Regions from separate parts of the Aliivibrio sp. A6 genome, predicted to be linked through region 2. Evidence: predicted binding sites of a transcription regulator. Region 2 holds the regulator's gene; each other region holds the start of a gene.

Region 1 (11,318 bases), on a different contig from region 2:
GTATGTTACGCCTTAATGAGCGAGTTACGTCTGTTGATTCCATGGTTGGTGGTGAATCGGATAAAGCGCTTCTGGATATTATTCCTGATACTAAACATTGTGATCCAGAGTCTGAAACCCAAAAAGACAACATAAATGCTTCTCTTGTTGGTTGGCTTGGTCAACTCAATCCAAAGCAGAAAGAAGTTGTTGCTCGACGCTTTGGTCTGCTTGGCTATGAAACGGCAACGTTAGAGCAGGTCGGTAAAGAGATAGGATTGACGCGTGAGCGAGTAAGGCAGATCCAAGTAGAAGGTTTGCGTCGATTAAGAGAAATCATGACGCAACAAGGTTTAAATATGGAAACACTATTTGCCGTAGAGGAATATTAACCCTTACTCTAACCTTAATAAGTAAATGATAAATAAAAGCCACAGTGATTTTTTATTACTGTGGCTTTTTCCTTTTAGACTAGGTATTAATATTATCTTGTTCTTCGCTTTCCTTTAGTGTGTGGAATCCTGACCAAATTCGATTAAAGGTAGTTATCCAGCACAGAGAAGAATAAATATAAGCAATGATGGCAAAATGAGCAGGAAAAAGGCAGAACAATACAAAACAAGCAATGGTTTCAGTTCCCTCCGTTAAACCACTCATATAATAAAGAGATTTGTTTTTATAGATTGGATTTTCAATGTTTCGCTTTCCAGCCATAGAGGCAAATGCTAAAAAGCTGCTTCCTGTGCCAATGAAAGAGAAAATTAAGAAAGCACCCGCAATCGCATTTTGTTCAGGGTTAGCGAGAACAAACCCAAATGGAATTAAAGAATAAAACAAAAAGTCTAAGCTGATATCAAGAAAACCACCAGAGTCAGTAATGCCATTAATCCTCGCGAGTGCACCATCAAGTCCATCACAAACGCGATTTAAGACAATTAAAACCAATGCCAAATGGTATTGTTGAAATATTAATGCAGGGAAGGCTAAACAGCCTAGAGCAAAGCCAAAAAGTGTTGTTTGATTTGCAGTGATCCCCAGTTTATCTAACCCAATGGCAGACATAGCCAGGGATTTTCGGATTAATTGAATGCTGAATTTATCAAGCATGAGGGCTCTCCATTGGCCAAATCAATTGTTGACTGTTTTTTGGTACATCATCAACATCATGAGTCACGAGTAATGTCGGTATATTTGCTTCTGCTAACTGTTCAAACACCCAATCACGAAATTGTACTCGTAGCGCTTTATCCAGTTTACTAAAAGGCTCATCTAGTAAGGCAACAGCCGGCTTAGCAAGTAACATTCTCACAAGACTTATTCGCGCTCGTTGTCCCCCTGATATTTGGTCAGGGAAGGCATTGGCAAGTTCGTTTAAATGTATGTGATTCAGTGCATTAAGAGCCTCTGCTTTCCGTTGCGGACCTTTGATGTTATTGGGTAATGCAAAAGCAAGATTCTCCCAAATACATAAATGGGGAAACAGCAGATCTTCTTGAAATAAGATCCCAACCTTCCTTTCGTGAGAAGTAAGATGAGTAATTGTATTGCCGTTAACTTGAATATCACCAGTATAAGAAAAATCTTGAGCTAGGTGTCCTGCGATAACACTTAATAATGTTGATTTCCCACAACCGCTAGGGCCCATAACACTGAGCGTTTCTCCTTTTTGAATTGAAAAAGAACAATCCGTTAATAATGGTGAACTGTTACGAGTGAGTATGCTGAGATTTGTTATTGATAGACTCATTACTCATCACTTTCCTTGTTGTTGAATTAAGATGAGAACGACGTGAATAGTGCCGTCCAATAAAGAGTGCCAAGCTAAAGAAAACAAACGGCAACAATGCTTGCCATAGTCCATATAAGGCAGTAATTCGGCGATCAAAGCCGCTTGATAAGGCGACGGCTTCGGTTGTTAATGTCATTATTCTGCCTGCACCAAGCATTTGAGTCGGGAGGTACTGAGCAAGGCTTACGCTTATTCCCACAGCCCAAGCATACAAAATAGCAGGAAGCAGTAAAGGGAGTTTTATTTTTATCCAACATTGCAGTGGTGATTTACCAAGACTTAGTCCGGTTTGTGTTAATCGTTGATCAAAACTACGCCAAGGGCCATCTAATGCTAGAAAAACATAAGGAAAAGCAAAAAAAACATGAGCCCAAATAACCCAAAGCCAATAAGAATCACTTGAGAAATAAAGCGCACTGACTTGAATACCAAAAAGAAGTGAGAGTTGTGGTATCAACATAGGAACAGCAATCAAAATCGATGGGATATGCCAACGGTATTTCAATTTATATTCATGACCAAGTAAAGCGAAAATAAGAGCCAGAGATGACGAGATAACGGCAATAATAATGCTGTCAGCGATAACGGGAAATAGCGTAGTCCATTCACTTTCCCAAAAGCGTAAGGTGAATTGTGTCGGTAATAAATTAGGAAAACGCCATCGCTGAGAGGCACTCCATAACATCATTATAGGAAGTGAAAGTGCGACAATGCCACTAAGGCTAACAAAAAGAGATAGGCCAGGAAGGCGAATTCCCACTCTTCCCGATATTTGCCAATGACGGCAGTGTTGCGTTATTCCCCACTCTAAAAAACGATGTAATCCAATAAGTAATAAGCAAAGTAAAAGAAGGATCATAGCGCCAGCCGCTGCTCTGGGTTGTAATTGAATATCAGGGTCACTAAACCATTGCCAGACTAATACTGCAAAGGTAGGAGGATTGGTTGAACCAAGGATCAAACTGACATCAACAACGGATACGCTATAGGCAATTACCGCTAATATTGGAAAGCGGGCTTTTCTTAACCATTGTGGAAAAATACATTTCCACCAAATCTGATGTCGTTGATACCCAAGACTGGCTGCAACTCTCTCTGATTTATCCACCTGTAATTGCTGCATTATAGGAATACTCATCAGCAGTAAAAAAGGCACTTCTTTAATAATTAAAACCAGAATTAACCCAATGTTAGCAGCATCATTGATAATGACAGGGAACTCAAATACCCAAAAAGGATTCAGGAGCCTTGCTATCATTCCAGTTGGTGAAAAAAGAAAAGCAAAGCCAATAGCAAAAGCAACATGAGGCATAGCAAGCAGTGGGGATAGTAAAGGTTCTACTTTTTTCCAAACAGGTTGCTGCCAAGTGGCTTGTAGAATAGCAAATGCAACAATACAAGAAACAAAAGTACTAACAAAAGCACTAGTAAGTGTTAGGAATATTGAATGTGAAACGCCACTCCATTCGAGAGCAGATAAATAACCGTCTAGTGAAAATGTAGACAGACCAATAGAGGGCATATAACTCAATGAAGCGCTCAATACGCCGAGCACACCAGGAGCAATAGGAAGAATGCACACAATAACAAGAAAAATATAGAAAATAGGTAATATCATGGTCTTGCTATTAATGCCTTAGTTAAGAGTTAGATTACTTCAAACATCAAGAAGTAACTTATGCCATACAGTGTTACCGGCGTGAACGGTGTAAAGCTAAAAGTAAACTAATTAGTTCATTTTTGGAAGTGCTAATTTTGATAGAGTTTTTTTGTTACCAATATCAAAATGTAATGGCATCTTCCATTTTTGTATTGATAGAAAAAGAAAAATGACAGCATTTGCCATTTTGAGGCCTTATAGCTGGGGGGCTCTTTATATTAACTCTAGCATGCTTGGCTTGATGAACTTATGTGATATTCGTAGTTAATGCGTTTTTTCGTTATTTTTGTAACCATTTGTTTTTGTAGTTTGTGTATATTTGCTGTGAATATTTTTCAGATAAGTAAAATTTGTGATTTAATTCACATATTTCGTGATTTTAAATCTGCTCTATGTATACTCCTACCCCCAATACAAGCCGTCACATGGAACAGTGAATGACCCCAAGGACTTGGACCAGCTACTGTTAAACAGCTTGTAAGGGTAATCAATGAACATACTTATTTCTATCATCACTTCCTCTTGGTGTAGTCACTCCTCACCGATCTCGTCATCTACGATGGCAACCCCTTTTGTTTCTTCTTTTTATTCTAAAATTTCATAGGCGTAATTATGACTATTTTATTTAGCCTATTAGGCATGTGTGCACTTATCTTTTGTGCATGGGTATTTTCTGAGAAACGTTCAGCAATTAATTGGAAGACCGTATCTAGAGCCTTTTTATTACAACTCTCTTTTGCTGCTCTGGTGTTGTATTTTCCATGGGGGCAGGCCGCATTGGCAGGATTAAGTAATGGCGTCGCTAGCCTACTTGGTTTTGCTGATGAAGGTATTGCTTTCTTATTTGGTGATTTAGCTTCCAGTGGTTTCATTTTTGCAATTCGTGTTCTTCCTATCATTATCTTTTTCAGTGCTCTTATCTCCGCGTTATATTATTTAGGCATCATGCAAAAAGTCATCGCAATTCTTGGCGGTGCAATTCAAAAATTCCTCGGTACAAGTAAAGTAGAATCTCTCGTTGCAACTGGTAACATCTTCCTTTCTCAAGGTGAATCTCCCCTTCTTATTCGTCCATTCCTAGCTCAAATGACACGTTCTGAACTGTTTGCTGTAATGGCGGGTGGTATGGCATCGGTTGCTGGTAGTGTGCTTGGCGGTTATGCAGGTTTAGGGGTAGAGCTTAAATACCTAATCGCAGCAAGCTTCATGGCAGCACCTGGTAGCTTATTAATGGCGAAGATTCTAGTCCCAGAGCAAGCGACTCCTGTTGATCAGCATGAACTAACCATTGATAAGAGTGAACAAAGTAATGTGGTGGATGCGCTAGCAAGTGGTGCAATGAACGGCATGAAAGTCGCGGTTGCTGTAGGTACTATGCTAATTGCGTTTGTGAGTGTTATCGCAATGGTAAACAGTGGCCTAGAAATGGTGGGTGAATGGTTTGGTTTTGCGGGCATTACACTGCAAACATTATTCGGTTACTTGTTTGCACCTGTTGCATGGATCATTGGTGTACCTAAGCATGAAATGATCATGGCGGGTTCTTATATCGGTCAAAAAGTAGTACTGAATGAGTTTGTTGCTTTCATCGACTTTGTTCAACATAAAGATCAATTATCTGCTTATACTCAAGTTATTATCACGTTTGCATTATGTGGTTTTGCTAACATTGGTTCTATTGCGATTCAATTAGGCTCTATTGGTGTGATGGCTCCTGAGCGTCGTGCTGAAGTTGCGAACATGGGTTTTAAAGCGGTACTGGCTGGTACGTTAGCTAACTTGATGAGTGCATGTTTAGCGGGTCTATTCTTTAGTTTATCGATGTAATTACTTTAAGCTAAAACAAAGCCCATGCAGTATGAGAATACGCATGGGCTTTTTTATTTTTTAAATGACTATTTTAATTAACCAATTACTATTTGGCCTAATACATAGCCAAGTATACAGGCAGAAACTACCCCGATTAAACCGACTGACATAAATGAGTGGTTAAAGTAGTACTTACCAATTTTGGTTGTTCCTGAGCTATCAAAGTTCACCGTTGCAATGTCTGATGGGTAGTTCGGAATGAAGAAATAACCATATACCGCAGGCATTAAACCAATCACCAAGGCAGGCTCTAATCCTAGAGCAAGACCAACAGGTAACATCATACGAGCCGTTGCGGCTTGTGAGTTTACTACAACAGATACAATGAATAATGCTAAAGCAAACGTCCAAGGATGCAGCGTAACCATATCTACAATGCCCGCTCTAAACTGAGGCATCGCATATTGGAAATACGTATCAGACATCCATGCGATACCAAATATAGCGATTGCCGCAACCATACCTGATTTAAATACCACACCATTAGGCACATCACGAGGATCGGTTTTCGTTGCCAATAGAATGACACCACCAAACGCCAGCATCATCATTTGGATAACAACAGACATTTTGATTGGCGCACCACCTTCGGTGATCGTTCTCACTTCTGGCCACATTGCGATAACAACGATAGAAACAATCGCACCTAAAAAGATAAGTACTGCGTTGCGTGCTGTTGTTGGTAGTTTCTCATCTAAAGAAGTTGATGTTGTATTTAAGATTTTTTCACGCCAAACAGGATCTTTTAAACGAGCTTGGTATTCTTCATCATCTTCTAACTCTTTACCACGGCGTAAGCTGTAAAGCGCTAACATTAATGTACCGAATAGCGTGGCAGGCACGGTTACCAGTAAGATAGACATTAGAGTAATGGAAGCGTCAATATCCACTAGTTGTGCTAGATAATACACAACCGCAGCAGAAAGAGGTGAGGCTGTAATAGCGATTTGAGAAGCGACAGAAGCCGCGGCCATTGGGCGCTCAGGACGAATGCCATTCTTTAATGCCACATCACCAATGATAGGCATAATAGAATAAACAGCATGACCAGTACCTAGTAGGAATGTCATTGCATAGGTAACAAAAGGGGCAATGATGGTGACGCGTTTAGGGTTCTTTCTTAAGATCCGCTCAGCCACTTGTAACATGTATTTCAACCCACCTGCCGCTTCTAATATAGAGGCACAAGTAACAACGGCTAAAATGATTAACATGACGGTGACTGGCGGAGAGGTTGGTGGCATTTTGAAGATAAAGACTTCAATCACCAAACCAATCCCAGAGACAACCCCTAAGCCAATTCCACCAAATCGGGAACCGATATAGAGTACGAGTAATAAAAAGAGAAATTCAAAATACAACATAGATCCACCTGCATAAATTTTATTTATAATTAAAATCAACTACAGACATTAATACCTTATATTTCATGGGGTTTAATTGAGCGAGTTCTCATTTAGATTGTTGTTGGTTTTATAAATAGAGGCTTGGTTGATCTGAATTAAATGAAAGGTCATTTTTTATCAAAAAAAGAAAAAATGGGCGCTACCTATCGGATTGTATTAGCTATCATATGTTGGGGTTTGGGTATTAACTAAGAGCTAATACCCAAAATTAGATTAATCTCGAGTGAAGTTTTGTTCTGAGAAATGCTCAAGATCGTACGGTGTTTGTTGGTAAACACAGTAATTGAGCCAGTTAGAAAACAGCAAGTGTCCGTGACTGCGCCACGTTGCTTTAGGGGGGAGTTCAGGATTGTCATCAGGATAGTAATTTAGTGGGATGGTTGGTTCCATGCCTTCACCAAGATCACGAATGTACTCATTATGCAGAGTAAAAGAGTCGTATTCAGGATGACCTGTAACAAACACATTTCGTTTATCTTTAGTTGCTGCTAAGTAGACCCCAGCTTGTTCAGACGTTGCTAGAATATCTAAATCAGTATGTTCGCTTAAATATTTAGCTGAGAAATCAGCGTAACGAGAGTGAGGCGCTAAAAATTGATCATCGAAACCTCGTAAAATAGGGTGGTGCTGATCGAGATTATCATGATTATACACGCCGGATAACTTCTCTTTACGTGTACGTTTTGGTAAATCATAAAGCAGTTTTAAGCCAGCTTGTGCAGCCCAACAAACATAGAGGCTTGAAGTTACATGATCTTTTGCCCATGTCATAATGGTTTGTAAGTGATCCCAATAAATCACATCTTCAAATTGCACTAAACCTAATGGTGCGCCAGTGATGATCAGTCCATCAAAGTTACGATTTTTAATGCCTTCAAATTGACGATAAAAAGTATCTAAATGCTCGGTTGGTGTATTTTTACTGGTGCGATTATCAATGCGTAATAGCTCTACATCTACTTGCAGTGGGCTATTAGAGAGTAAGCGTAAAAATTGAGTTTCTGTTTCAATCTTCTTTGGCATCAAATTTAAAATGATCACCTTCAAAGGACGAATGGCTTGCGTGGTGGCACGAGATTCTTGCATGATAAAGATATTCTCTTCACGCAATATTTCAGCAGCAGGGAGTTGATCTGGTATTTTTATCGGCACAACTTATCCTTAAGTTATTTTTTATCTGTAGCATTCTATACGTCTATACCCCTAAACTACCTTATTCCTTCTTGAGTGTCGAGGCTGTGTTTTGTTCATTTCAATTTTTTATCAATAACAACTTTAGTGATAATTAATTTACCATCTACTAATTAAGGGTTGACTAATATTAATTTGGACCGTATTCTAAATATATGTGTTTAATAAATAACCGAACGGTGTAGTGATGACGATTCCATGGAGCTCTTTATTTGGCGGTATGTTGCTAGGTGTATCTGCAACGTTACTGCTTTTACTTAACGGTAAAATTGCGGGTATTAGTGGTGTACTTACAGGGTTAATGACACCGAAAAAACGCGATTATGCATGGCGATGGTTATTTGTTATTGGCATGGTAAGTGGTAGTTTAGTTGGGGTTTATTTTTTAGGCGCGGAAGTGCCAAAAGAATATCAAACTTCAATCAGTATGCTTATTGTTGCAGGTTTACTGGTGGGTATTGGTACTCGTTTAGGTAATGGTTGCACAAGTGGCCATGGTATTTGTGGTATTGGGCGTTTATCCGTTCGCTCAATGGTTGCCACTGTAGTCTTCATGTTTGTTGCAGCGATAACTGTGTTTGTTCGATTGCATGTACTTTACTAAGGGATGGTTATGAATAATGTATTGTTTCGTTTAGTTGCGCTTATCTCTGGCCTTCTATTTGGTTTAGGTATGGCAATATCTGGCATGGCTGATCCTGCAAAGGTGATTGGCTTTTTAGATGTCGCTGGTCACTGGGATCCAAGCTTGATGTTTGTAATGGGAGGGGCGCTATTGGTGTTCATGCCTGCGTACTTTCTATTGATTAAATCAAAAGCAAAACCACTCAATGCTGAAGAATTTTGTTTATCTACCAGCAAAAAAATTGATGCGAAATTACTATCAGGTGCAGCCATCTTTGGTCTAGGTTGGGGGATTGCTGGAGTTTGTCCTGGGCCTGCGGTATCAAGTTTAGGCCTTGGAAATGGTGATGTTGTTATATTCATTTTTGCCATGATGTTAGGGTTAGGAAGTACTCACTTTATTCTTAATCGAAATACATAACACCGAACCGTCCTCAAGGAGGAGCTAATCTCAGCATTAGCTCCTTTGCATTTATTTAAGTACGGATAACCTATTATTTACTCATAGAAATAGCGTTCTTCTTCTTTATCACTACTGTATTCGACTAATTCCCATTCAAAGTGTGCTTTATCATAAAAATATAAGCGTCTGCCATGCTTCTCTCGCATGATCTCTCCATTCTGCTCATACCCTAAAGCCAGCAGTTTCTCTTGGATTTTGTCTAAATCTTCAACGATTAAGCCGATATGATTAATCCCTATGTTTTGATATGGATGGCGCGTGTCTTCCGAACTATTCATCTCATGTGGCTCTTGTAGAGCAAAATAGCAGTGGGAATTACCAATATGAGCCCAGCGACGCCCATCATCAAATGTATTATCTACTTTAATACGAAAGTCGGGTGCTGCATTTAGCAAAAAAGCAGTAGCGGCATCGATGTTGAGTACTGTGATATTTGCGTGTTCAAATCGTGTCATAGAGACTCCTTGTCATTGACTTATCTTGTTAATGTCCGTTCACTTTAAAACCTCAACTTAACTGTAGGTCAACCGTTTATTTTTTGTTTTCTTCTTAAGGTATGCGGAGATCCATTTCTCTTAGTTGGTGGATATATTAATAATTTTTTAGCTTTTATTTATCCTTATTATTTTAAATGTATAAAAAATGATGAGTTGAGATTTCCTAATCTATTTATATCCTATTTATGTTGTATTCATATTGGATGAATTTCATTCATACTAACAACCGAACTGTTAATCGAGTGGATAAAAAAACAATAGTGAATCATACAACGTTTGGCTCTATAGACTGGTATTTTTTTATTTTGAAAATCATGATCTTATAATTTATTGGCGTTATTTTTTACCGTTCTCCTTTGCTTGGATCCTAAGATTTCATTTTTGAAAGGGAAATCTCATATAAAAGAGAGTTAGGGTTATCTATAATCAATTTTTCATTTTATATAGACGTAAATATCACGCTAAAGATTATTATTTTTGAGGCGTTTATTTCACTCGTTTTATATTAATACCTAATTAATTATGAGTATCTTATGGTCGGGATCTGTTTTCAAATTAATGACTGGACACTAGTTATTGAAGAAAATAAGTTGTATCGCCAAGATAGGGAAGTCTCAGTCGAACCTCGTTTAGTCAACTTATTACAGTTTTTAGCCCAGCATTCCGGGGAAGTATTTTGTCGTGATGAACTGATTAAGCACGTCTGGGATGGTGCATTTGTCACTGACCAAGTCGTAACGCAATCAGTATTTGAGCTACGAAAAATATTACGTGATGGTCGATTAGACAATACTCGCTATTTAGTCACTGTGCCTAAACGAGGGTATAAACTGGTTGCTGAAACTCATCAGGTTCGTCTTGAAGATACCCCATATTGGAAGCCGTGTGATGGTGCAAAATTACCGTTAGAGAACGTAGTGTCATCAGATGGTGATTCGCAAGACATACATCAACACCAAGAAACAGAATCGCAGAGTGTATTGCCTTTTCCCGCTGCGCCACTTACTCGTTCTGTAACGGCAATTTCAGATCACGTAAATAGTGAAAAGAAAAAACAAGGTGAAAGCTTTAATAGCTTACATCGTTGGAAGCTACTCGCGTTTGATGGTTTTTTAATTCTTGTATTAATAGCCGTTATCTTTTCTGTGACCTATCAACAAACATCAACACATATTACCAAAGCTATTGATACTGATTTAATTGAATTTACCTTTCATACTAGTCGAAATGATAACAATGAAACTGAGTCTCTCGCTGATGGAATAAGCCAAAAATTAATGGCTGATTTAGCAAGCATTGGTGACTATCGCGTTCAATTAAACAAAACGACTTTTACCACTGGGATATTGCCTGGGAAAGCGGTGAATGTTCGTGTTGAGGAGCAGCAAAATAAAACGTATTTGGATGTAGAGTATCGCAGTAATACTTCAAATCGAGTCCTGTTTAGCCGTCAATATTTAATGACTAATGCAAATCTTGAGCATGTATTACGTCAGTCTTCTTTAGATTTAATGAGCGCGCTTAATGTCAAAATAACAGAAGCCGAGATGGATAGATTGATGCTTGGTTTACCGAAAGAGCATGGCTTACTTGAAATGCTTATTCGAGCGAATCATTTTATTAATCAGTCTGATCCCGCAGAGTTTGAACAAGGGATTGATTTATTAGAGAAAATTTCGTTAGCTGAGCCAAATAATGATTATGTACTTTCAGAGTTATACATTGCTTATAATGCTTTCTCTGCGTTAAATCCTGAATTGGATCTCGATGATAATACCACTAAGATCGAAAAGTTAAGTCAGGACCTAGCATTACGTTATTCGACGTTAAATGAAGAGGT
Region 2 (11,318 bases):
ATCTTTAATGCCAATTTGTTTAGCACTTGCTTCATCGTCAGCTGTAATGTAGCTCACGTATGGTTTGATTTGTGGGCGACCAAAGTAATCAGCGTTAACGGTAAATGCTGCAGCCAATTCAACATTAATAATGTCACTCTTCAGATCATCACCTGTACGTCCCCAGTAACCTTCAGCGCCCTCTTCGTGAGCGTAAGAGCCAGTTGCTTCAAGACGAAGATTCTCATTTACTTTGTATGATGGGCGTGCTGCAACAATATAGCGTTTAAGGTCTTTAGCGCCAAATAGCTCATCTAAAGCAGCAAAGTAAGTTACTTCAGAACCCATCTGCCAGTTTTCAGAAATATTTACCACACCACCAGAGGTAAAGAAGAATGATTCAGCATTATCATCACCGCCTGACCAGCTACCAAAGTTAACGCCACGGTTTTGAGCTGCGCCTTTACCGTAAGCGATCGCTGTTTGTGACCAACCATCTAAGCCGTAGTAGCTAGAGTTTAATGTGATAGAAGCACCGATACCATCGTCATGTTCAGCGTTAGCTTGAGTGATGTATTTAAAGTCAAAATCTAAGCTACCAAAACCAACATCAATACCGTAGTAGTATAAATCATGCGACGTTAGTGTTTGTCGACCGTCAGCTCCTGGACCCTTATTTATATCATCGTCTGTATCTGCAGCAACAATTGCAAAGCCAGCAGTATTTCCTGCAAGTTTAGTTTGGATACCAGCACCAACACCGGATGATTGTTTCCAGAATTCACCAGATAATGCACTTGCAGAACGGTTTAGGTAACGTTGACCACCCCAGATAGACGTATCTTCTCCTAGATATGATAGCCCACCAATTTCAACATAAGTTTCTTTTACTTCAAATTGTGCAGTTGTGTTGGCTTTTTGGCTACCAGGAGATGAGTAAGCGTAAGAGTTACCATTGCCGTATTCAGAGCGAACCACGAAATCAGACCAAACACCATTTGAATGTTCAGTGTGCTTTTTGATTACGAATTCAACTTGGTTAGTACTTTTTCCGTGCGTACCTGCTGTTTTATAATCAGGTTTACCAAATTCAGTATCTACTGTTTCGCCATCTACCATACGAAAGTTCATTGAAGCATAGCCGTGTACTTCCCAGCCATCTGAAATTACATCAGTCCCGTTCACTTTCTCAATTTTAGGTGCAGCAGCATCATCTCCAGATGTAACATCTAGAGCAAGGTCTGTTTCAGCAAGTGTTGCGCCAGAAAATAGAGCTGTAGAAACAGCAGCGGCAAGCAATGTGTATTTATTCATTTTCATCTTAAAATCCTATTTCCTTTTTAGAGGATATTTTGATTTGAAAATGTTTACTCCCAAATTTAATTCCGAAACAAGGCAGTGTAGGAAAGAGAAGTAAACATTTATTCTCGTTATTGAACGGGAAGCAGATTAAAAATAAATCACAATGTTTAACTCCTCCTCTTTTAATAAAAGGGAGGGCGTAGAGCTAGGGATGAGAAAAAATAGCGATAGGTCTTCTGTTGATAATAATCACACTTGGTAGGGTGTATTTAGAATATAAATGAGATAGTGCTCACGTGAGAAGATATTTAAAAATAGGAATTAATGTAAAAATAGAGGAAATAAAGAAAACAGGAAATAATCAGAAATGTGATCTAGCTAATAATTGACCTCATTAGCTAGAAATAGTTCACTTTATATTCGATTATTTACATTTAGAAACCATCATTGATTTTGGTTTTCCTTGAGGATTAAATTCTAAACTCCATACATAATTACCATCTTCAGGAAGATAGATCGCGGTATCTTGGCCGTAGCCACCGTTAATCAATGCATTCGATTGGCCTAGTTTTGGTGATAATCCATCAACAGTGTATTGAGCTCCCCAGTCTTTTGTTGCGTATTGCATTTTATAAGGACCTCGTTTTTCGTTTATCACTACTTGATAGATACCGTTTCCTTTATATTGATAGGATCTAGGTTCTTTGTGGCCCCAGCGAGAATCTGAGAAATCACCTACAAGGTATAGAGTGTCTTTAATGGGCGCATTAGTAATAGGCATTGTCGGATTATCACATTTGGCCATAAAACCGGTGCCATATAGGGTAATTTCTTTTGCTTCTACTTTCGGGCCTGTAGGGTTTGGTTTTTCTATCTTTAAAAATCGGCTTTCAAAGTTAGATAACGGAATGGTATATATCCCTTCAATGGGACTAAATTCTTGGTTAGTTAATAAGTCGACTAAATTACCTTTTGAACCTATCTGTTCAGCTTTAAGAGAAAGCGTTTGGTTCTGCTTTTGAGTGCTAACCATGAATAAAATCGTATTATTTTCTGCTTGCTTATGATCTACATATACCGCCTTATTAGCGATAATATTGGTTCTGACACCTTCCGATAACGCGGGGTTTTCAATACGTAAAGTCATTAACTCTGAGACGTAGGTTTTTAAGTTAAGTTGGTCAGGTGTTAGTGTTGCAGTAAGGCCATGAATTTTGGCGGATGAGCGAGCGATGTGGTCATCACATACTCCTTTAATAGCACAAGTGTCTTTATTTTCTTTGTTAGAGAAACCATCAACTTGATCGCCAATTTCATCTCCGTAATAAAGAGTGATAGGGCCGGTATAGGCTGCTTGGAATGAAAGGGCTGCTTTATGACGTAACCAATAATTCCTGTCACTTGGTTCTGCAATATCACCACGTTGTAATAAATCACCAAAGCGAACGACATCATGATTGCCTAGCATTAGGTTTGGCGATGCGTGTGAAGGGTAGAGTTCATGCATTTGCATTCCTTCATTAAGCCAATCACCGCCTTTATTTCCTACACCACTCTCATTGACGGCAAAGGTTTCAGCGACACGAAAGCGTAAAGGAAAATCAAAAGCAGAGCAAAGCGCTGGGTTTTGCTCAGTACCATAACCTGTTTCTGTAATATAGCTTTCGTTATTCCAGATCTCAGCCACCATGTAACCGAGCGGGTTAACTTGTTCGCCTTTATTATTAATATACGTCGTGTTTTGTGATGCATTATCAACGGCTTTTCTAATGTTTATCCAAGATTCAGTAGGGACTTGGTAAGCTTGATCTAATCGCCAACCATCAATCTTTAATTCGGATATCCAATAAGCTGCGACTTCAGAGTAAAAGTCTTCGCTCTCAGGATAGTCAACTGGATTATTGCTGCCACTCGGTAGTAAGCCTGATGGTGATGGCTTAATGAGGCCTTCTTTATGGTGACCAAATACACCATCAAATAAGACATACATTCCACGTTTATGTGCTTCTTCTACTAATTCTTTTGCTTTTTCTAATGTGCCAAAGCGAGGATCTATTTTAAAAAAGTCAGTAGCAAAATAACCGGTAGCATCGAGCTTATCTGCCCAATGATCTTGCCCCTCAATGGGAGCAGATTCAAAAATAGGCGTCATCCAAATGGTATTCATGCCAAGTGATTGAATATAGTCTAATGAATCAATGATCCCTTGCAGGTCGCCATTATGATGACTCGGACCATAGCCAGTACCGTGACCAATGTTTGGATCACCATCAACAAAGCTTTCCACCATAATTTGGTAGATGCGTAAATGATTACTTTTTTCCATCATCTGTGGATTACATTGATAGGCTGAGGTTGTTTGTGTTGTTTCTGAGGTTGAGCTACAAGCGCTCAGTAGAGAAGTAATAGCGAGTGCTATCGCTGTTTTTGCTATGTTATTTTTCACAGTTAATCCTTTATATTTATAGTAGGGCACTGTGATTGTTTATTAAGCAAGTAGAAATGTAATCCTCCTGATTTATAAAAAATGAGGAGGAGACAGGAGGCGGAGATGAAAGTTATTTACTCGTCGTCAAACGCTTCGAATTCAATGCCCATTGCGGTCATTAATGCTTTTGCTTCTGCAGGAATATCATCAGGGCGGTCTTTACGTAGATCTTCGTCTGTAGGTAAAGGTTGGCCTGTATAAGCATGAAGGAAAGCCTCACATAATAGTTCACTATTCGTTGCGTGACGTAGGTTACTTACTTGGCGACGCGTACGTTCATCAGTAAGGATTTGCAGTACCTTTGTTGGAATAGAAACAGTAATTTTTTTTACTTGTTCGCTTTTTTTACCATGTTCGGCATAAGGACTTAAATAGTCACCATTCCAATCAGCCATTGTTCACCTTCGTTCAGAATTATTGATGTTGAGTTAGAGTCTCTAATTCTAGCGATATTTACGGCTATAAGCAAAGATATATAGACGTCTAGAAGTATTGACGTCTCATTTTGTGGTGGTAAAGTAGAAGAATATAACTTATGGATTAGATTATACCACTGCTTAGCAGTTTGGAAGGGAAATTATGAGCGAGAGAAAACCGGCAACTATTGCAGTTCGTACTGGCATTGAAAGCGATTCACAACATAATGCGGTTGTGCCTCCTATCTACTTATCAACTAACTACAGCTTCCCTGAATTTGGTGATGTACCAAAGTACGATTATGCTCGCTCAGGAAACCCAACTCGAACACAACTAGAGACCACCTTATCTGATTTAGAGTGTGGTGCTGGTGCGGTTGTGACAAACTGCGGTACTTCAGCGCTTAATCTAATGGTTTCAGCTCTGCTTGGTCCTGATGATCTTATTGTTGCCCCTCATGACTGTTATGGCGGAACGTATCGCTTATTTAACACTCGCGCTAATAAAGGTGACTTCCAAACCTTATTTGTTGATCAATCGGATACTAAGGCTTTAGATGCCGCCATTGCTAAAAAGCCTAAACTTATTTTATTAGAGACCCCTTCTAATCCATTAGTTCGAGTGGTAGATATTGCTGAAATTTGTCAAAAAGCCGCAAAAGTAGGTGCTTTAGTTGCTGTTGATAACACTTTCCTTTCTCCTGTCTTACAGCAACCTTTAACGCTTGGTGCTGACTTTGTCCTTCACTCGACAACTAAATACATTAATGGTCATTCTGATGTTGTTGGTGGCGTATTAATCGCAAAAACACAAGCGCACGCAGATGATCTCGCATGGTGGGGAAATTGCATTGGTGCAACAGGCACTGCATTTGATAGCTACTTAACCTTACGTGGTATTCGTACCTTAGGTGCGCGTATGCGAGTGCATGAAGAGAATGCAATGGAGGTGCTTAAGTGTCTTCAAGAAGAAGCATTAGTAGGCACAATTTATCACCCAAGCTTACCTGAGCATCCGGGCCATGATATTGCTAAACGCCAACAAGCAGGGTTTGGTGCAATGTTAAGCTTTGAGCTAAATGGGTCATTAGAGCAATTAAAGGTGTTTGTAAAAGAGCTTAAATATTTCTCTTTAGCTGAATCACTTGGTGGAGTAGAAAGTCTCATTGCCCATCCGGGTACCATGACCCATAGAGCGATGTCTGATGAAGCGCAAGCAGAAGCCGGATTGGCTCCAACACTATTACGTATTTCCGTTGGATTAGAAGACAGCCGAGATCTGATTGCCGATCTTAAACAAGCCTTCCTTGTAGCAGCAGGAGTGAAATAATGACAGGAGTCGTCACGCGCCAGTTACATAAATTTGGTGGTAGTAGCCTTGCTGATCCGGAGTGTTACCGTCGTGTAGCTACCATATTAAAAGAATATTCTCATGATCATGATTTAGTGGTTGTCTCTGCTGCGGGTAATACAACGAACCGAATTTTAGAATGGTTTGAGGCACTATCAAAAGATGGTCGCCTTGCGCATGAAGTATTGGGATCCTTACGACAATACCAACAAGGTTTAGTCTCTGAATTATTGACCGTTGAAAATGCAGAGCCATTGCTTGAGGAGCTGCATAAGGAGTTGGTCGCTATTGGTCAATTATATGCTCCTTTGACAGAAGTTCAGCAAGCGGATGTACTTGGTCATGGTGAAGTATGGTCTTCAAGATTACTTGCTGCTTATTTAAATCAAATTGATCTACACGCTACTCCGCTTGATTCTCGTACTTTTTTACGCGCAGAGCGAGCTGCTCAGCCAGAGGTTGATCGCACACATTCTTGGCCATTATTCAAAGAGCAAATTGCTCAGCATCCTCATGGGCGTATTGTGATAACCGGGTTTATGGCTCGCGATCAAAAAGGAGAAACCGTTCTGCTTGGTCGTAATGGTTCAGACTATTCAGCAACCGTCATAGGCGCATTAGCTGAAGTTTCTCGCGTTACCATTTGGAGCGATGTCGCTGGGGTATTTAGTGCCGATCCTCGTAAAGTCGACGATGCGTGTTTATTGCCATTACTTCGTTTAGATGAAGCGAGTGAGTTAGCTCGGTTAGCTGCTCCTGTATTGCACAGTCGAACATTGCAACCTGTTGCTCAGAGTGCGCTTGATTTAAGTTTACGCTGCAGTTATCAACCAGAATCTGGTTCGACTAGAATTGAGCGAGTATTAGCTTCAGGGCGTGGAGCTAAAATTGTTACGTCACTTGAAGAAGTGTACTTAATTCAATTAGGCTTTGGTCGAGGGCAAGATTTTGAACGTGCAAAACAAGAGGTCCTTTCCCTTCTTACTCGCTCTCAGCTTCAGCCTTTGGCTTTAGAAGCACAAGCGGATCAATTTACATTATTACTTGCTTATACCTCTGAAGTCGTCAATGAAGCATTAGATGTATTACAGAGCTCTGCTGTTCATGCTGAGATTAAACTTAAAGAAGGCTATTCGATGATCGCTGCCGTTGGGGCTGGCGTGACAAGCAATGCTATTCATAGCCATGGTTTCTATCATCAGCTAAAAAACTGTCCACTTGAGTTTGTGTGCGAATCAGAATCTGGGTTAAGTTTGGTGGCGATATTACGCACGCTAGATACTACGCCTGTGATCAATGGCATTCATACGCATTTATTTCAGGCTCAGAAGCGGGTTGCACTGGTTTTATGTGGGCATGGCAACATTGGATCTCAATGGTTATCTCTGTTTACTCAACAAAAACGTAATCTTGAAAAGCGTCATGGGATGCAGTTTTCTCTTGTTGGCGTAATTGACCGTCACCGCCATTGGCTGGATTTTGATGGATTAGAGAGCGCTGCGATAACGAAACGCTTTGATGATGAAGCAATTGCTTATCAAGAATTTTCTTGGATAGAACAGCTTGGTGCAATACAGGGTTACGATGATGTGGTGGTATTAGATGTCACAGCAAGTGCCGAGCTATCACAGCAATATACAAAAATTGCAGAGCAAGGTATTCATCTTATTTCTGCTAATAAAGTCGCAGGCTCAGCACCAAGCGATGAATATCAAGCTGTGATTGATGCATTTGCTAAAACAGGTCGTCATTGGCTATATAATGCAACCGTTGGTGCAGGCCTTCCGATTAATCACACAGTAAGAGATTTACGAGAAAGTGGTGATGAGATCCTTGCGTTATCCGGTATTTTTTCAGGCACCTTATCTTGGTTATTTCAGCAGTATAATGGTGATGTACCGTTTACAGAGTTAGTTGATCTCGCATGGCAACAAGGATTGACTGAACCAGATCCAAGAAACGATTTAGATGGTTCTGATGTCATGAGAAAGCTAGTTATTTTAGCTCGAGAGGCTAGGTTAAAAATTGAACCGACTCAAGTTAAAGTCGAATCTTTAGTGCCTACTGAATTAAAAGATGTCAGCTTAGACGATTTCTTATCAAAAGGAGAGCTCATTAATATAGAGTTGCTCGAACGCTTAGAGAAAGCCAAAAAAGAACAGAAAGTATTACGTTATGTTGCTCGTTTAAATAAAGATGGCAGTGCGACAGTAGGCATTGAAGCCTTGTCTGAATATCATGCTTTAGCAAATTTATTACCTTGCGATAATATCTTTGCTATTGAAAGTAAATGGTATAAAGATAACCCATTAGTTATCCGAGGTCCTGGGGCAGGAAGAGAGGTAACAGCCGGAGCTATTCAGTCAGATTTAAATCGTATCTCTGCGCTTTTTTAATACCTTAAATAACCGTCTTATTATTTGAGCCATGTTATATAACATGGCTTTTTTGTACTCATTGTAAGAACAAACGGATTTAACACGTTTTTAGGTTATTTTATATTTTTTATCAGGTCCTTGTTTTATAGGGGCTTAGCTGCAATTAAGTTAAATTAAGCATAAATTAAAATTAAAATATTTTGCATGCTATGGATTTTGTAAATCTATTCAGTGATGATGGCCCTGAGTTGGCTAACATATATACGATAAATAGTTCGAAACATAACAATAATAAGCGTAGCCACTCATTCTTTAGATATTAATTTTTTTGAATTAATTGATTCACTGCCGATTGAGAGAACCATAATGAATACGCCCAAAATTACCCCAATGCTTGGAGATATAGCAGGAAATAGTGTCAGTTCAGAACAGGTGCTGCGAAGTGTCGATTTAAATCTATTAACTGTATTTGATGCTGTGATGCAAGAGCAAAATATTACACGTGCGGCTCACAATTTAGGAATGTCACAACCAGCAGTAAGCAATGCGGTTTCTCGATTAAAAGTTATGTTTAATGATGAATTATTTATTCGTCATGGAAGAGGCATACAACCGACACAACGAGCTCGCCAACTATTTGCTCCAATGCGCCAGGCATTACAATTAGTCAAAAATGAATTGCCAAGCTCTACATTCTCTCCTGAAACATCAGCAAGACAATTTAAACTCTCTATTTGCAGTCCATCGGACATTCGTTTTGCTCCGCGTCTTATGCGAGATATTCAACAAAAAGCGCCCCATATAAACCTTAAGCTATCTGGTGAGCATGAATCTGATATCGCTCAAAAATTACGTTACCAAGAAGTCGATTTCGTTATTGATTATGTGCGCTTTGATCAGCCGGGATACATGAGTACCGAGTTATTTACTGATGAACTTGTGGTTGTAACCTCTGTAAATCATCCTCGAATTCAAGGAAGCATAACAAAAGATCAGTTGGCGAGTGAGAAACATGCCGTGCCAGCTCGTCTTGAGAATACCAAAGGTTTTGCCGATCATATTTACATGGACCCAATTTATGAGCAAGCTTATAAAGGGGCCAGTATCAGCAATATTCTTTATGTAGTTTCTCAATCAGAGTTGATTACCGTAGCACCACGATGGCTAGTAAACTCAATGCCAAATCGTGCTCAGTTATCGATTCTTGACTTACCATTAGAATCAAAAAGTATCAGTGGTTACTTAAGCTGGCACGATTCATACCAAAAGGACAAAGGGCATATTTGGATGCGTGACCAACTAATGCTTATTTGTGGTGAAGAAGTCGTAGCATCAAGTAAAGGAATGATGTTTTAGTTTACGGTATTAGAAATAGTATAAGTGTTTTAGGCAGTGTATTTACACTGCCTTTTTTGTCGGTGCTCATACGATATAAATAAAATGTAGCTTTTAAATAATTAAATTGTTAATAGCACACTCGTGAAATGGGTTTCACACAACAATACTTACATTTTATACAGAGAAACAGTTGCCTTTTTTGCCACCAATTGTACACTTTGTGCAGATTATAGCTTACAAGTGTAAGCCTAAAGGTGAATTCGAGATGACTATCCAAAACCCACATATTGTAAAAGAGATCCGCCAACATATTGCTAATAAGCCAAATACTACCGCATTGCGTGAACGTAAGTGCAGTATTTTAATTGATACTGAGTGCGAAGCGTGGAGTGATATTACTTGGGGGCAATTTGGTGAGCAAATGGATACATTATCATTAGCCCTATTAGCTCATGGATTGAAAGTACAAGAAAAGGTAGGGATATTTTCAAATAACATGCCTCGTTGGACGGTTGCCGACTTTGCAACGATGCAATTGCGTTCTGTACCTGTACCTATTTACCCAACAAATACACCAACTCAAGCGGCTTACATTATAAATGACGCTGATATTCGTATTTTATTTGTTGGTGAACAAGCTCAATATAATGCCGCCGTGGTTATTTTTGAGCAATGCCCTCAATTGACTCATATTGTAGCATTGAGTGATGATATTGATTTAAATGATCATCAAGCGGGTATCTCGTGGAATGATTTTGTTTCTAAAGCTGATGATATACATAAAGAGGAGCTTCAAGCTCGTCTAGATAGCGCTGAAATGGATGACTTACTGACATTGATTTATACCTCAGGTACAACCGGTGAGCCAAAAGGCGTGATGTTAGATTATATTAATGTCGGTTCACAGCTAGAGGCGCATAACACAAATTTAGCATTAACAGAAAAAGATGTGTCACTGTGTTTTTTACCTTTATCTCATGTGTTTGAGCGTGCATGGACGTTCTATGTGCTTTATAAAGGCGCAACAAATTGCTACCTACCAAATACAAACTTAATCAAAGAAGCGTTGATAGAAGTCAAACCAACAGTCATGTGTGCTGTTCCTCGTTTTTATGAAAAGATTTTCTCAACGGTTCATGAAAAAGTATCTCGTGCACCCGCTCATCGCAAAGTGATGTTCACTTGGGCTGTAAACATGGGCGCGAAAATGTCAGCGTGCCAGCAAGAACAGCGTGAACCATCATGGCTACTTAAACAATCACATAAGATTGCAGATAAACTAGTATTGTCAAAGCTACGCATGATTTTAGGCGGTAAGATTAACTTTATGCCATGTGGTGGTGCAAAATTAGATGCGACAATTGGGCGTTTCTTCCATGCACTTGGCGTAAATGTAAAATTAGGTTACGGCATGACAGAAACCACAGCAACGATCTCATGCTGGGAAGATGGTAAATTTCATCCGGATTCTATCGGAACATTAATGCCTGGTGCCGAAGTTAAAATTGGTGAGAGCAGTGAAATTCTTGTTCGTGGCCCAATGGTCATGAAGGGGTATTACAATAAACCTGAAGAGACAGAAAGTAACTTTACTGAAGATGGCTTCTTAAAAACCGGTGATGCAGGTGAGTTTGACGCAGAAGGTAACTTATATATCACTGACAGAATTAAAGAGTTAATGAAAACGTCTGGTGGTAAATATATTGCACCACAAGTGATTGAAGGTGCGATAGGCAAAGATCACTTCATTGAACAAATTGCCGTTATTGCCGACACTCGTAAATTTGTATCTGCACTTATTGTTCCTTGCTATGACGCTCTAGAAGAGTACGCGAAAGAGCTAAATATTGCTTACCATGACCGTATGGAACTAATAAAACACAGTGAAATCGTAGAGATGCTTGAAAAACGCGTAGCAAATTTACAAAAAGAATTAGCTCGTTTTGAACAAGTGAAAAAGTTTACTTTGTTGTCTAAAGAATTTTCGATGGATAAAGGCGAACTGACGCCAACTCAAAAACTACGTCGTAAAGTGATCAATGAGCGTTATCAAGACGAGATTGAAG
Region 3 (11,318 bases), on a different contig from region 2:
GACCATGAAGGCGAGCATATTGCACATGCTGGCTATGACTCACTTCAATGACCTTTTCTCTCGTATGTAAAATAATGGGTGCCATTAAGCTAAAGCATAAGGTCACTAATGGTAATACGAAGTAAGGTGCTTTTTCATATAAAGATAAACTCTCAGGATCAATTCCTAAAGGAGAAACACCGCCGATAGGAAACCAAACTAATTTTATAGCAAAAACACTGATTAGGATTAAACCAACCCAAAAACTAGGGATGGCATTCATCATTAATGTAATGTGAGTAAAAACGTTACTCCATTTCTTTGTCGGAAATAAACCAAGTAACAGCCCCATGGTATAGCCAAGGATAAGTGATAAAGCACTCGCGCTAGCCATTAGCATGATGGAATAACGACTGCGTTGCCAAATGATCTCACTGACTGGCTCTTGATAGTGATAAGAGTAACCAAGATCACCTGACAGTAATGACGTTGTAAAATCTATCATGCGCTCCAAGGCGGTTTGGTTTAGGCCTAGTTGTTCGATAAGCTGTATTTTTCGCTCGCCAAACACAGCGAGCGCGTTACCATCAAAATACGCACTGATGGGATCAATCGGTGATAAGGCCAAGAGTAGCGTTATCATTACAAGAGCCAAACACAGTTGAATCACAAGGCGAGTTAAACTTACGCACACACGACTTGAATGTTGGGTGTTTATTGACACGTCCAACGCCACTCTTCGATATTTGCGGTTAGCGGCCAGCCATGATCATGTGGTTCAGTAATTGGTTTTCCTAAATCTAAGCAATTTTTAGCCATATAAAGGTGCTGGATATTAACTAACCAAGTCCATGGGCGATCTTGTTGTATCTGCTGTTGTGCTTGTTGCCAAAAAGGCAATGATGCATCCCATGATGGTGCTTTAAGGGCTTTATCAATCGCTGAGTCGACCTGTGGATTTCGATAACCGCCGGAGTTATAGAAATCAGTATGCGCATAACGAGAGTGATAAACATAAGTTACTTCACTTGCAGAGTGACTACCAAAGCCCATAAGGACGGGAGTTGTCGTCATTTGGAGGGCAATATCATTCCATTCGAGACCTTTAACATTAATGTTAATACCGACTTTAGCCGCCATTGAACTGATTGCTAATGCCAACTGTTCTCTGACACTATCTCCTGCTTTATAGAGCAGAGAAAAAGAAGCTTCATGACCTTGTTTATCTAGCGTCCCATTATTATTACTGTCACTCCAACCCGCTTGTGCAAGCAAAGCGTTAGCATGGCTTAGGTTTACTTTTTTAGAAGTAATATCTTGGGTATCCAAACCCCAAGGCATATTATCTGCGATGGAATACGCAGGTGTTGCATAACCATCTAATAATTTATCTACAATTAATTGCTTATCAATTAAGTAATCAAATACTTCCCTTATGGCAGGGTCGGCTGTGATGTAAGTCATTTCAGCATTTTTGTTGTAGTGCATTGGCCAGACAATACCACGATTATCTAGTGTCGGTACTGACCATAGCTTATAGCCTTTGAGTGTTTGATTTGCATAGCGTTGAGGTACAACACTTAAATCTAATTGGTGTGTTTTTAGTTGAATAAAACGAGACTCTTCACTTCCAAAAACAGCGATTAACTGTGAGAAATGAGGTGTTTTCCCATAATAATATGGATTCAATTTCATACTAACGTACTGGTTTTTTACCCACTTGGTTAGGACATAAGGACCAGAGCCTACCGGGGATGAGCCATAACGAAAACTATTATCTTGCTGTTGATAAACGTGTTTTGGAACGATTCCAATAGAGGAGAATCGGTCTAGAAATGTAATGTCACATTGAGTCAAATGGAAGGCTACCGAATAAGGAGTTAAAGGCTCTGCCATTTTTAATGCACTGAGATCATGGGTGCTGCTTTGCTGCAAAATTTGATTGTAAGTGAAAGCGACATCTTCTGCTGTCAGTGGAGTACCATCACTGAATTGAACGTCATTTCTTAAAGTGACAATCCAGGTCAGTTTATTATTGGTTAAGCGCCATTTTGTCGCTAAGTCGCCAACAAAATTTAATTCTTTATCTCTTTTTAATAGGGTAGATTGGAATAACGGATTGCCGTATTTACCCCAACCAAGGATCGGGTCAAAGCCGGAAGCGGGTTCACTACCAAGGGCAACTTTTAAAATATCTGGTTTTTTAACTTGAGGTTCAGAAGCGAATGTTGAAAGACTGAACGTAGTAAAAACAGAAATGATTAATGGAAATAGAAAATAAATGAATAGATTTTTATTTCCATTTATTAATTTAAATAATGTATTCACAACTTGTTTCCAATATAAAAGAAGTAGTGCAGGTAAATGAGAGAATGCATTTACGAACTGCATTAGAAATTAAGTGGCGATCTAAACTCATCACACGAATATAACGATTGTTGATTCAGTTATATTTGAGACAATACGAAGCACCTTAATAAAAAGGTAATTACACATTAGTTGTTATAGTGCTAAATACGTATAGATTGATGGTAAATAATATCAGATCGAATTTGATGGTATTAACAAATAGAGAGTTAAATTCATCGGTATATAAAAATCGCAAGCCGTAGAACAACGGTAAAAAAAGAGAGCGATCTTGTTGCTGCGGATTCTATCAGTAGATGTAAAGTAATCAAGAAATAAATGAGTAAAAGTAACATTATTTCATGGATATAAAAAAGGCTAAGTAAATCTACTTAGCCTTTGGTATTTAAAAGGTGATGAAATTAGCTTAATTGAGCTTTAATGTGCTCAACGATGTTTGCAATTTCAACCACTTCTTTGCTGTTTGCACGACGGTTTTTATATTCGAAGTTACCTTCATCCATGCTACGGTCGCCAATAACAACCGTATGTGGAATACCGATAAGCTCGATGTCTTTAAACATAACACCTGGACGCTCTTTACGGTCATCAAATAGTACATCGATGCCCATTGCTGTTAGTTCTGCATACAGTTTTTCTGCTGCTTCTTTAACGCGCTCAGATTTGTGCATGTTCATCGGTACGATAGCAACCGTAAATGGTGCAAGCGCTTCTGGCCATACAATGCCGTATTCGTCGTTGTTTTGCTCGATAGCTGATGCAACAACACGTGAAACACCAATACCGTAACAACCCATCTCAAGGATAGAGTTTTTACCGTTAGCATCAAGCACGCCACAGTTCATTGCTTCTGAGTAGGCTGTGCCTAATTGGAAGATGTGACCGACTTCGATGCCGCGTTTCAGTTGTAGAGTACCTTGACCACATGGGCTTAGATCGCCTTCAACAACGTTACGTAGATCTTCAACTTGACCAAGCTGTACATCACGCTCCCAGTTAACACCAAAGAAGTGCTTACCATCGATGTTTGCGCCTGTACCAAAGTCACTCATTACTGCAACAGAGCGGTCAACGATGAATGGCAGTTCTAGGCCTACAGGACCAAGAGAACCAGCACCAGCGCCGATTAGGTCACGAAGTTGTGCTTCGTCAGCCATCTCTAGTGGAGAAGCAACTTCTTTTAGGTTTTCAGCTTTAACTTCGTTAAGTTCGTGATCACCACGGATGATAAGAGCGATGATATCAGCGTCAATTTCATCAGATGCTTTAACAAATAATGTCTTAACTGTTTTTTCAATCGCGATACCGTGTTGCTCAACCAATTCTGCAATTGTTTTTGCGTTTGGTGTATCAACCGTTGTCATCTCTTGAGTAGGAGCAGCACGTTCAGTTGTTGGTGCTAGAGCTTCTGCTTTTTCGATGTTAGCTGCGTAATCAGATTCTGTTGAGAATGCGATTAAATCTTCGCCGCTTTCAGCAAGTACGTGGAACTCTTGAGAACCACTGCCGCCGATAGCGCCTGAGTCAGCCAATACTGGACGGTACTCAAGACCCATACGGTCGAAGGCTTTACAGTAAGCATCGTGCATTGCATCGTAAGACTTTTGTAGGCCTTCTTTATCGATATCAAAGCTGTACGCATCCATCATGCAGAATTCACGTGCACGCATAACGCCAAAACGTGGGCGACGTTCATCACGGAATTTAGTCTGGATTTGGTACAAGTTTAGTGGAAGTTGCTTGTAAGAGTTAACTTCGTTACGAACAAGGCTCGTGATAACTTCTTCAGCTGTTGGGCTAAGTACAAACGGACGAACATGACGGTCAGTAAAGCGAAGAAGCTCAGGACCCATCTTTTCAGAACGGCCTGTTTCTTCCCAAAGCTCAAACGGTTGAACTACGGGCATCAAAGTTTCGATTGCACCTGCATTGTCGATCTCTTGACGAACGATGTTTTCGACTTTACGCAATACACGTAGACCAGTCGGTAGCCAAGTATATAAACCTGAAGCTAGACGACGGATCATACCTGCACGTAGCATTAGCTGGTGGCTAACTACTTCTGCGTCGTTTGGAGTCTCCTTCAGTGTTGAAAGAAGGTATTTGCTAGTGCGCATGTTTTCATCCATTTGTTAGTTATGAATATTGGAATAGCTCGACTTAAACAGTTAAATCGAGAGTTCAATCTTAGTTATGGTATGTTCTTTAATGAGAACAGGATCAATCTAAAATTAAGCTTTCTATGATATCAGCCTAAAAGCGATCTCAAAAGCGATCAATTGCAGTTACCGTGATCGAATTGCTATCTACAGTGAATTTTACGTTCAAATCAAACAAATTTACCGCATATTCTTTGTTATCAGCTTTCCCTTTTTTATAAGCTGGTCGTGGATCTTGTCCAAGAACCTCTTTTATGACCGCTTCTATCTGCGCTTTCTGTGGGTGTGAACTAAGTGATTTTTGGGCCTCTATTGATAAATACACATTAAGAACATCAGGTTCTTTCTCTGCAAAACCACCGAGTGCATCAGGGATAGAATCGGAATAGGGGATGTAAGGTTTGATGTCTATGATTGGTGTGTTATCCACCAAATCAATGCTGCCCAATTCTAAATAGGTTTGATTACCTTCTTGAACCACGCCTTTTAATTCGACGGCTGACATACCAATGCCATTGGGACGAAAGGTCGCACGTGAAGCAAACACACCAATGCGCTCGTTGCCTCCCAAACGTGGTGGACGAACCGTTGGTCTCCATCCCGCCTCTAAGTTTTGGTCAAATAAGAACAATAACCATAGATGAGAGAACTGCTCAATTCCACGAACGGCTTCTGGTGAATTAGCCTCTCCCACTAATTTTAGGCGAGATGTGGCGCTAGGTGCTAAGCGAGGTTGACGAGGAACGGCAAACTTTTCTTTGTAAGGTGATTGGATAAAACCAACAGGATCGATGTGATAAGTCATTGAAGTATTCTTTATGAATAATAATCTTTAGATATTAAAAAAGGTTGACGCTCTCACGTCAACCTTTTGTAGGTTAGCTTATTAAAAGAAGGGGATTACCAACCTTTAACTACGCCACCTTTAAATGTTTTAAGTGCTGCTTGGTAAACTTCTTCTGATTGGTACGCTTTAACAAACGTTTTTACGTTTTCAGTGTTTACGTTGTCAGTACGACCAACAATTAGGTTTACATACGGAGAGTCTTTATCTTCAACAAAGATGCCATCTTTCTCAGGTGTAAGGTTTAGGCTACTTGCGTAAGTTGTGTTGATTACAGACAGTGCTACATCATCAAGAGAGCGAGGAAGCTGTGCTGCATCCAACTCAACAATAGTGATGTTTTTAGGGTTAGCCGTAATATCACGAACCGTTGCAGCAAGACCAGAACCATCACGTAATGTGATTAGCCCTTGTTCTTGAAGAAGAAGTAAAGAACGACCAAGGTTCGTTGGATCGTTTGGTACCGCAATACGTGCACCATCTTCAATTTGGTCAACTGAAGTTACTTGCTTAGAGTAACCAGCAATTGGGTAAACAAATGAATTACCAGCGATTTCAATTTTGTAACCACGATCAGTCACTTGTTGATCTAGGTATGGTTTGTGTTGGAATGCATTTAGGTCAATAGAACCATCATCCAATGCTGCGTTTGGTGTTACGTAATCGGTAAAAGTTACTAATTCAACATCAAGACCGTATTGCTCTTTTGCCACTTTAGCTGCAACCTCAGCAACTTGCGCTTCAGCACCCGCCATTACACCCACTTTAATTGAGTTTGTGTTTGCTTCTTCTTGACCACAGCCAGTTAGGATAAGTGTTGATGCTAGGCCAGCAACTGCTGCCAGTTTTTTTAGATTCAATTTCATTATTTACTCCTTAAAAATGAATTCCATATTAAATAAAATTAACGGTGATCGACTTTTTTAACTAAAGAATCACCAACAGATTGAATGATTTGAACCAAAACAATCAGCATTACAACAGTCACAGCCATGATAGTTAAATCATAACGGTGGAAACCATATCGAATAGCAACATCACCTAAACCGCCGCCGCCAACCGTACCTGCCATTGCAGAGTAGCTAACTAGCGTTACTAGAGTGATAGTCACTGCATTTAAGATTGTTGGTAGTGCTTCAGGAAGCAATACTTTAGTAATAATTTGTAGCGGTGTTGCGCCCATAGATTGTGCTGCTTCAACTAAGCCACTTGGTACTTCAATTAATGCGCCTTCAATCAGACGAGCCACAAATGGGATAGCACCAATAGTTAGTGGAACAATTGCTGCTGTCGTACCAATAAAGCTACCAACAATCAATTTTGTTACCGGAATAATGGCAACCATTAGAACCAAGAAAGGTACTGAACGACCTACGTTTACAATAGCGCCAAGTACGCTGTTAAACGCCGTGTTCTCCATTAGTCCGCCTTTTTTAGTGATGTGTAAAACAACACCAAGAGGGATACCAATAGCAAAACCAACAATACCAGCAACCGCAACCATATAAAGGGTTTCGCCTGTTGCGTTTAATAACAGCTTGCTGTTTAAATCAAGCCATGCAGAAATCACATCAAATGACATAACCTAATACCTCTACTTTTACGTGATGATTGCGTAAGAATGCAATTGCTTGCGCTGTTGATTCAGGGTTACCGAAAAATTCCGCTAGCATAAGGCCAAATTTAACGCCACCAGCATAATCGATATCTGCATTTAAGATACTGATATCAATGTCAAATTCACGAGAGATCTGGCTAATAACAGGGGCGTCAACACTGGCACCAGTAAATTCCAAACGAATAAGAGGGTAACTGCCTTCTACATAGGTTTCTTGTAGACGAGATTTGAAATCATCAGGAATTGATAAATCTAATGTTGCACGAATAAACTCTTGTGCAAGTTTGGTCTTAGGATGAGCAAAAATATCGCTCACAATGCCTTTTTCAACTAACTCACCGCCACCGATAATCGCCACTTCATGACAGATATTTTTTACGACTTCCATTTCATGGGTAATGATTAGGATAGTAATATTTAATTTTCGATTTAGATCTTTGATTAGCTCTAGAATTGACTTTGTTGTTGCAGGATCAAGCGCACTGGTTGCTTCATCACAAAGCAGTACTTTTGGATCTGTTGAAAGCGCACGAGCGATAGCAACACGTTGCTTTTGACCGCCACTAAGATTTGCAGGATAAGTGTGGTGCTTATCTTCTAAGCCAACCAAATCTAATAGCTCAGTGACTTTTTTCTTGATCTCTTGTTTTGATTTTCCCGCTAACTCTAGAGGTAGAGCTACGTTTTCAAATACAGTTCGTGAAGCAAGAAGGTTAAAGTGTTGGAAAATCATTCCGATATTGCGGCGTGCTTTGCTTAACTCGCTTGAAGACAGTTTTGTTAAATCAACACCATCAACAATCACTTCACCATTAGTTGGCTTCTCTAACATGTTTACACAGCGTATCAGCGTACTTTTCCCTGCACCTGATGAGCCAATTACACCAAAGATGGTGCCTTGGGCAATATGTAGGTTAATATCTTTAAGGGCATTAATTTCCTTTGCACCTTGATAAAACACCTTATTAACGCGGTTTATTTCAATCATGATTCGCCTTGAACTGCATTTTTAAATAGGGAGCTAATGTAAATAGAAAGCCAGTGTAAATAGAAAGATAACCAAGGTTAAAAAATCTGAGCGATCTCTCATTTTTTATATCCTACTGATGCTATTTCGGATATTGATTTAAGTCAATAGGTATTTTTACGTCTAGACGGCTAAACGTATAAATTATGATGCTAAGAAAGCAAAAGCGTGCGATAATTTTTTATTAACCGATTTGACTATTTAGAGGGTTTCACCTTGTCCAAACCAGCGGTATTTATTGATAGAGATGGCGTCATTAACGTTGATCGTGGCTATGTTCATAAGCGTGATGACTTTGAATATATTGATGGTGTATTTGATGCCGTTAAAAAATGCAAAGACATGGGTTACCTACTTGTATTAGTAACAAACCAATCGGGAATTGCTCGTGGTATGTTTACTGAAGAGCAATTTGAAATCCTAACTGAATGGATGGATTGGAACTTTGCTGATCACGGTATTGATTTTGATGGTATCTATTATTGTCCGCATCACCCAGAAGCAACAGTAGAAAAATACAAAGAAGAGTGCGATTGCCGCAAACCAAATCCAGGGATGTTTAACTCAGCACAGAGTTTCCTAGACATCGATATGGAAAACTCGGTCATGATCGGCGATAAGAAAGAAGACATGATGGCAGCACAAGCTGCGGGTGTTGGTACTCGTATCCTTGTTCGTACCGGTAAACCAGTAACTGAAGAAGGTGAAGCGTTAGCAACTACGGTACTTGATAGTATTGCTGATGTGCCTAAGTTCCTTTTTGCTTAGGTGTTTTTTTATCTAAGTTAATCAGAAAATAGAATGTAATTAAGCGCCTATGGAGAAGTCTGTAGGCGTTTTTTTATGTTATTACTTTGTTTTAAAATAGCTTTTTCTTTCTGTCTTACTTTTAAGAGCTAAAGGGTGTATCTTTATTATAGAAATTTACTTAAAGTTAATTATGTAAATGGATTTTAAATAACTCAATGAGTAGAGTTGTAAACTAAGGTGGTTGTTATGAATAATGTTGATAAAAGTTCAAATCTGCTTTTAGGTAATGATCAGCCAAAGGCTCTATGTCATCAAAAAACGCCCGTAGATGAGACTGTGAATACATGGGATTTATTAACGGATGAACAACAGCAAGAAATCCTTTCTCATTTGAGTGAGATCCCTTTTCAGTAATTTGCTTGCTTTAATATTTCTCTTCTATTTAGATAGATAATCTAATCCAAAGAGGTTTATTTTGTGACACTTTCTTAACAAAAGTGTCAAATTCTTGTCTTTTTCTTTCTAATCCTTTCACTATTCTGCAAACTGTTAACTCGCTTACACTCTCAATAGACCGGATTGTAGTTGGCATACTATTGAGCTAAGTTAATAAAACTATTATAAAAAAATAAATGCAGCGGAGTCTGCAGATTGGATTTGGAGCAATAGTCACGGATGATATCTTACCTACTTAGACGACTTTTATTGGTTGTCCCAACCTTCATTGGTATTACCTTACTTATTTTTGCGTTAACGCGTTTTGTTCCCGGTGGCCCTGTAGAGCGTATGCTTCTGAGCTTACAAATGCAGGGAAGCGCTGAAACGGGTGGAACGAGCAGTGTAACTGATGGAAATAATGCCTTATCAGAAGATCAAATCGCCGAGCTTAATGCGTTTTATGGTTTAGATAAGCCCGTTTTTGAAGCCTATTATGATTGGTTAACAAAATTAGTAGTGCTTGATCTTGGTGAATCGACCCGTTATTACGAACCCGTATGGGATATGATTGCTGAGCGCTTACCTGTTTCTCTCTTTTATGGAGGAATGACCTTTCTACTCAGTTATCTTATTTCCATTCCACTCGGTTATTTAAAAGCGTTAAAGCACGGCTCTATTCTTGATTCCACGTCTTCCATTGCTATTTTTGTTGGTTTTGCTTTGCCGGGTTACGTCATTGGTGTGTTCTTAATTAGTTTATTTAGCTATCAATTAGAATGGTTTCCAATGGGAGGTTTTGTTGGTGATGACTTTGATGATTTCGGCGCTTTTGAACAAATAAAAGACATTATGTGGCATGCCGTATTACCTCTATTTTGTTATCTCATCGGTGATTTTGCTCTACTTACGATGACGATGAAGAATAACTTAATGGAAAACTTAGCGGCGGATTATGTTCGTACTGCCATTGCTAAAGGGTTGCCATTTAGAAAAGCCGTTCGTAAACACGCCTTACGTAATAGTTTGATCCCTGTTGCGAGTCACTTTGGGAATTCACTGATGTTTTTTATGACGGGTTCATTTCTCATTGAGGTTATTTTCAATATTGATGGTATTGGCTTACTCGGTTACGAAGCGATTATGGAGCGAGATTACCCAGTCGTTATGGGGTTGTTTGCCATTAACGCCATGATGCTGATGCTAGGCAATATTTTATCTGATGTGTGTGTTGCAGTGGTTGATCCACGCGTGAAGTTTGGAGCTTAATTATGACGTTGATATTAAATTTAAGTCCACTGACGCAAAAGAAAGTTCAACGTTTTAAGGCGATAAAACGTGGTTATTGGTCATTTCTTATTTTGTCTTTATTACTGGTACTTTCTATCTTTGCTGAAGTGTTCGTTAATAGCAGAGCGTTATTGGTGAGTTATCAAGGAGAGTGGTATTTTCCAACCTATGGTGACGTAAAATCTGGAGAGACCTTTGGTTTAGATTATGTTCATGAAACCAATTACAGAGAGTTGAAAATTAAGTTTGAACAAGAAGAGCAGGGTAACTTCGTTATTATGCCTATTGTTCCATGGAATCCTTATGAACAAGATTTTTCAGGGGATTTTCCTCCTACAGAGCCCAGTCTTGAAGGTCAGCATTATTTAGGCACCGATACGATTGGTCGAGATATTGTGTCGCGATTGGTTTATGGCTTTCGAATTGCCATGGGATTCGCCTTAATTACCTTGGCAATATCTTACGCAATTGGCGTATCTGTTGGTTGTGCGATGGGGTTCTTTGGTGGCAAGTTCGATCTGTTTTTTCAACGCTTTATTGAAATTTGGTCTATGGTGCCTTTCTTATACGTCATCATGATATTGGTATCAATTATGAAGCCCAGCTTTATGTTGTTTACCTTAATTAATGTCATGTTTGGCTGGATGGGAATGACATGGTATATGCGAACCATGACCTATAAAGAAAAGGCTCGTGAATACGTAATGGCAGCCAAAGCCCTAGGTGCGTCCAATAGTCGAATTTTATTCCATCATATTTTGCCAAATACCATGGTTATGATTGTTACTTTAGCGCCATTTACTATTGTCGCAAATATCACCGCTCTTACTGCTTTGGACTACCTAGGGC

The links. The regulator MetJ, encoded in region 2, represses methionine synthesis genes. The targets are predictions, from matches to a motif close to TTAGACNTNTANANGTCTAA.
Region 1: the regulator MetJ is predicted to act here: its motif matches at 7,891-7,910, upstream of metA (homoserine O-acetyltransferase MetA).
Region 3: the regulator MetJ is predicted to act here: its motif matches at 8,110-8,129, upstream of metN (methionine ABC transporter ATP-binding protein MetN).

What each region holds. Positions count from the first base shown of each region.
Region 1 covers NZ_JARACR010000004.1:151,186-162,503, reverse strand. Annotated here, with positions in the region: gene rpoS (RNA polymerase sigma factor RpoS) at 1-371, shown strand, start outside; gene PVK70_RS04175 (CDP-alcohol phosphatidyltransferase family protein) at 451-1,086, opposite strand; gene PVK70_RS04170 (ATP-binding cassette domain-containing protein) at 1,079-1,726, opposite strand; gene PVK70_RS04165 (ABC transporter permease) at 1,686-3,383, opposite strand; gene PVK70_RS04160 (NupC/NupG family nucleoside CNT transporter) at 4,041-5,255, shown strand; gene PVK70_RS04155 (anaerobic C4-dicarboxylate transporter) at 5,333-6,661, opposite strand; gene metA (homoserine O-acetyltransferase MetA) at 6,917-7,855, opposite strand; gene PVK70_RS04145 (YeeE/YedE family protein) at 8,082-8,498, shown strand; gene PVK70_RS04140 (YeeE/YedE family protein) at 8,508-8,939, shown strand; gene PVK70_RS04135 (VOC family protein) at 9,017-9,436, opposite strand; gene cadC (lysine decarboxylation/transport transcriptional activator CadC) at 10,012-11,318, shown strand, end outside.
Region 2 covers NZ_JARACR010000006.1:112,343-123,660, reverse strand. Annotated here, with positions in the region: gene PVK70_RS05895 (carbohydrate porin) at 1-1,299, opposite strand, end outside; gene PVK70_RS05890 (alpha-amylase family glycosyl hydrolase) at 1,706-3,727, opposite strand; gene metJ (met regulon transcriptional regulator MetJ) at 3,844-4,164, opposite strand; gene PVK70_RS05880 (O-succinylhomoserine (thiol)-lyase) at 4,349-5,515, shown strand; gene PVK70_RS05875 (bifunctional aspartate kinase/homoserine dehydrogenase II) at 5,515-7,932, shown strand; gene leuO (transcriptional regulator LeuO) at 8,281-9,270, shown strand; gene PVK70_RS05865 (AMP-dependent synthetase/ligase) at 9,518-11,318, shown strand, end outside.
Region 3 covers NZ_JARACR010000009.1:108,809-120,126, forward strand. Annotated here, with positions in the region: gene PVK70_RS07765 (ABC transporter permease) at 1-622, opposite strand, end outside; gene PVK70_RS07770 (ABC transporter substrate-binding protein) at 694-2,370, opposite strand; gene PVK70_RS07775 (proline--tRNA ligase) at 2,748-4,463, opposite strand; gene tsaA (tRNA (N6-threonylcarbamoyladenosine(37)-N6)-methyltransferase TrmO) at 4,612-5,310, opposite strand; gene PVK70_RS07785 (MetQ/NlpA family lipoprotein) at 5,406-6,215, opposite strand; gene PVK70_RS07790 (methionine ABC transporter permease) at 6,254-6,931, opposite strand; gene metN (methionine ABC transporter ATP-binding protein MetN) at 6,921-7,955, opposite strand; gene gmhB (D-glycero-beta-D-manno-heptose 1,7-bisphosphate 7-phosphatase) at 8,211-8,762, shown strand; gene PVK70_RS07805 (hypothetical protein) at 8,991-9,158, shown strand; gene PVK70_RS07810 (ABC transporter permease subunit) at 9,420-10,448, shown strand; gene PVK70_RS07815 (ABC transporter permease) at 10,460-11,318, shown strand, end outside.